2 regions of the Paenibacillus ottowii genome follow, and region 2 is predicted to be linked to the other one. Evidence: predicted binding sites of a transcription regulator. Region 2 holds the regulator's gene; the other holds the start of a gene.
The links. Region 2 encodes CtsR, which represses protease genes until heat stress. Its sites were predicted from a motif close to ATGGTCAATAAAGGTCAAACA; they were not measured.
Positions count from the first base shown of each region.

Region 1: a site for CtsR is predicted at 1,868-1,888, ahead of clpP (ATP-dependent Clp endopeptidase proteolytic subunit ClpP). Genes of this name have one in related genera too.

Region 1 covers NZ_CP191577.1:4,985,901-4,989,063, forward strand. Annotated here, with positions in the region: gene ACQQ6X_RS23240 (PdaC/SigV domain-containing protein) at 1-1,048, shown strand, start outside; gene clpP (ATP-dependent Clp endopeptidase proteolytic subunit ClpP) at 1,160-1,756, opposite strand; tRNA gene ACQQ6X_RS23250 (tRNA-Arg) at 1,966-2,040, opposite strand; gene ACQQ6X_RS23255 (sugar-binding transcriptional regulator) at 2,301-3,163, shown strand, end outside.
Region 2 covers NZ_CP191577.1:815,853-819,015, reverse strand. Annotated here, with positions in the region: gene ACQQ6X_RS03805 (GNAT family N-acetyltransferase) at 1-871, shown strand, start outside; gene ACQQ6X_RS03800 (CtsR family transcriptional regulator) at 1,414-1,878, shown strand; gene ACQQ6X_RS03795 (UvrB/UvrC motif-containing protein) at 1,965-2,489, shown strand; gene ACQQ6X_RS03790 (protein arginine kinase) at 2,519-3,163, shown strand, end outside.

The DNA.
Region 1 (3,163 bases), 1.4 Mb from region 2:
GGTGACGGTTGTTCCCGTTTCCTATATTGAGGCAGCATCGACCAAGCAGTTAACAACTTCACAACAACCGGCAATCTCTATTCAATGGAATGGCAAAACATTAGCCACCAAAGGAATCCAGTTCAACGGGAACACGCTCCTTCCTGTGGCAGCCCTGCGCGACAGCTTGGGAATTCCGGTAAGCTATGACACCAAAGAAGCGGCATATACCGTGGGTAGTGGGTACAACAAACTCTATATCGTGGTCTCCTCCTCAGATGCCTATGGCAATGTGAACGGAATCATCACGCGTAGTATGGACGCCAAAATGATCGCCGGGAAGCTGTACATTCCTATGAGTCTGCTGAAAGACTATCTAGGTATCGATGCGCAGTGGAATGCAGCTCAGAAAACAGTAACATTAAATAAAAGTCAGCAAAATCCAATCACAATAGCATCTCAAACGCTTCCAGCTTCGAGTAATGCAAAGGTGTCTTATAAGATTAAGTACCCGCAAATCAGCGGGAGTCAACTGAATCCTGAGGCTCAACAGGCCATTAATAATGTGCTTAAAAAGCATGCAGAGGGAGTATTGGCAGCAGGCAAAAAGATGATGGCAGAGGGAGGGGCTACAACAGACAGACCGTATGAGTTTGGGAATGATTTTGCGATTGCCTATAACAAAGAGGGTATTCTGAGTGTGATTATGCAGGACTACTCGTATACAGGCGGCGCACATGGCATGACAGCACGTAAAGGATACACATTCTCGCTTGCTGATGGTAAGCTGCTGCAATTATCTGACGTATTAAAGGCAAATCCGAACTACAAAAAGTTCCTTAATGTTGATTTGAAGAAAAAGGTTGATGGGCTCCAGGGTGGAGAGGGTTTTGACAAATTTAAAGAGTTGGCAGCAGATCAGAATTTTTATGTGACCAACAGTGGCGTAACCATCGTGTTTGATTTGTACGAATATGCACCATACGCGTATGGAATTCCGGAGTTTACCTACTCGTTTGCTCAACTGCTGCCTCAGGGCGGAAAGCCCTTTGCGGGACAGACTCAATAAATGAATTATCTATATTAAAAATTAATAGTAAATAAAAAGGCTGCCTACTGGATATAAAAATCCTGAGGCAGCCTTCTTAATTACCAGCTATTCAGAGGTAAATTACTTTTCTTATACACCTTCTGGAGAGGAGCTAGTTAACACTTTATCAATAATACCGTATTCTTTGGCATCATCAGCGGACATGAAATAGTCACGGTCTGTGTCTTTTTCGATGCGTTCCAGTGGTTGACCTGTGCGATCTGCGAGAATGCGATTCAATTTGTCACGCATTTTCAAAATGCGACGGGCGCGAATTTCGATATCCGTTGCCTGTCCTTGTGCCCCACCCAGTGGTTGGTGAATCATAATTTCACTGTTTGGCAAGGCAAAACGTTTGCCCTTGGCACCTGCATTCAGCAAGAAAGCACCCATGGAAGCAGCCATACCTACACAAATTGTAGATACATCAGGTTTAATGTATTGCATCGTATCGAAAATGGCCATACCAGCTGTGATGGAACCGCCAGGACTGTTAATATACAAGTGAATGTCTTTTTCAGGATCTTCAGCAGCCAAAAACAGCATTTGTGCAATAATTGAGTTGGCTACAACGTCATTGACGTCCGAGCCCAACAAAATAATGCGATCCTTCAACAATCTGGAATAAATGTCATAGGCGCGTTCGCCGCGGTTACTTTGCTCTACTACCATAGGAACATAGCTCACGTCAAAAAACCTCCCTTAAATATCATTAGTGGATTTGGTGGATATGCCAAATTACATATCCCTTTTATAAACTGTTACCGTATTAACCACATGATAAACAATTTCAAACAAAAAGTCAAAGAAAGTCAAACTATTGATTAAAAAAAAGAGCACTTAGCGCTCTTGTTGGTTAAAAATATTATATGGAACAATTAGTCAATTGTATAAAATGGCGCGCCCGCGAGGAATCGAACCTCGATCTCAGGCTCCGGAGGCCTACGTCATATCCGTTGGACCACGGGCGCACAAATGAATCACAACAAGCAACCAACTAATTAATTGGAAACAAAGATGATTATATGATATACGGCATTGAATTGCAAGCTTTTATTACGTGCGCATATTCACATAAAAAGTTGAGAAATATAGGATCAGATAGACTTGCATGTGAAGCAAATATTGGTTAAGATAGACGTGGGACTTAAAAAGTTATCCCGGGACATTTTAAGACCAGTTAGAGATATAGCATAGAGATAGAACTTAGAAGTGTGCGGGAGTGGAAAGCATGCGAAAGATATTAGAAATACAGAAGCAGCTTCTGCCCGACCTCATGGATGTTTTGAAAAAAAGGTACACGATCCTGCATCAGATTATGTTGTCCGAAGTGATTGGACGCAGAACACTGGCAGCTTCACTGGACATGACCGAGCGCGTACTGCGCGCTGAGACCGATCTCCTTAAAGCGCAAGGGTTAATTGAGATTGAGAGTGTAGGCATGAAGGTGAGCAAAGCAGGACTGGATCTGCTAGAACAGCTGGAGCCGATAGCGAACAACTTGTTCGGCCTGTCCCAATTGGAGGATCAGATTCGTCAAGCCTATGGCTTGAGGAAGGTGGTTGTCGTTCCAGGGGATTCGGACGCTTCACCGTTAGCGAAGCAGGAACTGGGCCGTGCGGGCGCAAAGGCGCTGCTGAGTGTTATGGATGACGAGGACGTGGTCGCTGTAACAGGTGGCACGACGATTGCAGATGTAGCGGAACAACTGACATTACCTGCTAACGGCCCGCTTAAGGGTGGATGGTTCGTTCCGGCACGCGGAGGTTTGGGAGAGAGCATGGAAATGCAGGCAAATACAATTGCTTCCACGATGGCTCGCAAGGTCGGCGCTCAATACCGTCTGCTCCATGTACCGGATTTGCTCAGCAATCATGCTTACAACTCCTTGCTTGAGGATACGAATATTCAGGATATATTGAGCCTGATTCGAGAGAGTCGTATTATCATTCACGGGATAGGCAACGCCATAGCAATGGCCCACAGACGCAAGCTTGACCCTGAAACCTTTGCCCAGATCAGCAATGAGGGCGCGGTTGCCGAATCGTTTGGCTATTATTTTAACGAAGACGGCGTCGTTGTTCACAGAATGCT
Region 2 (3,163 bases):
AAGCCTTTCATTTTTGCATCCATTCTCCTTTGCCTTCTATCGTAAATTTGGATGGGAAACGTATACTGAATACAAAAAATACGTCATTCCAATTGATAAATTTCCTGCTAAATTTAAAACAGAAGGTACAGTTAAACGGGATGTCAAAAATATTTCAGAACTGGACCAAGTGTATCAATCATATGCTTCGCGTTACAATGGTACGCTGGTGCGAGATAAGGCATGGTGGCAGAAACGGATTCTAAATGAAAACTATCGGACCGCCGTATATTACACGGATGCAGGCAATCCTCAGGGATACGCATTGTACAAAATAGAGGATAAACAGTTAAATTGTGATGAGCTGGTATATGAAAATGAGACGGCACGTCGGGCTTTGTGGACTTATTTTGCAAATCATGACTCGATGATAACCCAAGGTAAATTTATTTACGTTCCAGCAGATGATAATCTGCCTTATTTGCTCGATGATCCGCGGATTCAACAGGAAACAGTACCTTATTTTATGGGACGTATTGTGGATGCAGTTGCTTTTGTACAGAGATACCCTTTTGAGCAGAGTGGAGAGGAAACAAGCCTCACCTTACAACTGACAGATCAGTATGCTCCTTGGAATGAAGGAGTATGGAGATTAACGATTACTGCGGAAGGGCATGGACATCTGGACAGAGTGGATACAAGTAATTTATCTGACAATGCCACAGAAGCTGACTTGGAGATGGGGATTCAGTCATTGACGACTTTATTGCTAGGCTATCAGCAGGCTAACGATCTGTATAAGTGGGGGCGTATTAAAGGAAACAGTAAGTCTGTGGCTGCACTTAAACGTGTAATACCGATAAAACAAACGTTCTTATTGGATTTTTTCTGATAAAAGGTCCAAATTAGTTCTTCTTAATCTCCTCTTCCTTTTTAGACAAATCGTATGTGGTTGAGCATAGCTATGCAAAGCTCTTTCCGTAACGGGGAGAGTTTTTTTGTGATTTGGTATAAAACATAATTAGATTGCGAAAAATGGTATTGACCCCTTGGCAAAAATGAAATTTGTGCTATAATACGAATATAGTCAAAGAAAGTCAAAGTCAATTAGAATTGGTGTGAATCTACAGAAGTATTATGTTGTTGGATTGGCCGTTTAAAACAATTGACAGCAAAGAAGTATGAAATGCCGACATGATTTGCGTATAGTTAGGAGATGCTTCTTATGGACAGAAGAGAAGTGTATGTTTTATCGCAAATAAAGGTCACACTAGAGACGAAACGGTACATTTCTAATGGTTGTAGAACAGGTGATTACCTGAGTACTGCTTAGATTCGTGACTTTACCGTTTGGTTAAGTTCAATATACGGCGGACTCTGTGGAGCGTGAAATGTACTTGAATACTTGCGTTTCCGTTAGTGGAGGATGATGAAATGCGCAATGTTTCCGACATTATTGAACAATATTTGAAGAGCATGCTGCTGGAAAGTCCCCAAGGTTTAGTGGAGATTCAGCGCAATGACCTGGCTGATCGCTTTTCCTGCGTGCCGTCGCAAATTAATTATGTAATTAGTACCCGGTTTACGTTGGAAAAAGGTTATGTGGTGGAAAGTAAACGCGGTGGTGGAGGCTATATTCGAATTCAGCGAATTCAATTACCTGCACAACATGCGATCCATACACACCTTAATCAGAGCATCGGGGAGGAAATTAGCCAGTCGGCAGCAGAAGGACTGATTTATCAGTTAGAGGAAGCACATTTTTTAAGCAAAAGGGAAGCTGGTCTCATAAAGGCTGCTTTATCAAGGGATACATTATTGCTGAAGCTCCCCTATCGTGACCAACTGCGAGCAAGATTGCTTAAGGCTATGCTGATCTCGTTGCTGGCAGCCAAATAGCTAGTATCCGTTAACCAGTGAATAGAGATTGGCAATTCAGATGTAGGGATTTGTAAAAAAATCCAGACGTTGAAGGAGGTGCTTTTATGCTGTGCCAAGAATGTAATATGCGGCCGGCAACTTTGCATTTCACCAAAATTGTGAATGGCGAAAAGACAGAGTTTCATATTTGTGAGACATGTGCGAAGGAAAAAGGGGAGATGATCCCTGGAACACCTAATGGCTTTTCGATTCATAGCTTGTTGTCGGGGATGTTGGATTTTGACTCCAGTACAAAAAGTCAGTCCTCAGGTCACAGTGTTCCACAAAATCTGCAATGCAAGGATTGCGGTATGACTTATACGCAGTTTAGTAAGCTAGGACGTTTTGGATGTCCATCATGCTATCAATATTTTGATAGTCGTTTGGATCCTCTGTTCAAGCGTGTGCATGGCAGTACAAGTCATGTGGGTAAAGTTCCAGTCCGTACTGGAGGCCGACTAAAGGTTAAACGGCAAATTGATGAATTGAAGAGAGAGATGCAACAACACATTGTACAGGAAGAATTCGAATCAGCTGCCGAGCTTAGGGATCAAATCAGAAAGCTTGAAAAAGAAATGACTGAAGAGTAAAGTTTGTGAAGAGTAGGAGGGAATGCGTGATGCCCAATATCCGATTTACGGAAAAGCCGCTAAGTGATTGGATGCGTGGTGATGCTGCGGATTCGGAGATTGTCATTAGCAGTCGGGTAAGAATTGCGCGTAACTTGCAGCATCTGCCTTTTCCCATGCTTGCTACCAATCAGCAGTCGGAAGAAGTGCTTCAACGCTTAACGGATATCCTTCAGTATGATGATTTGCGTCGTTTTGGTACTTTTCATACCTTGAAAATATCCGAGTTGGATGAGATCGACAAGCAGGTACTGGTTGAGAAGCACTTGATTAGTCCTAATTTGGCGAACGAATCTCGCAACGGTGCTGTGTTGATAAGTGATGATGAATCAGTTAGTGTTATGATAAATGAAGAAGATCATCTGCGTATTCAGTGTTTATATCCGGGATGTCAGGTGAGAGAAGCCTGGGAACGCGCTATGGTCATTGATGATGCATTTGAAGCACATGTTGATTATGCATTTGATGATCGGAGAGGTTTTCTGACCAGTTGTCCGACGAATGTCGGCACAGGTATGAGAGCATCGGTGATGATGCATTTGCCCGCATTGGTCATGACTCATCAAATCAATCGTATACTGTCCGCTGTTTCACAGGTAGGTCTTACGGTTCGCGGCATTTATGGTGAAGGTAGC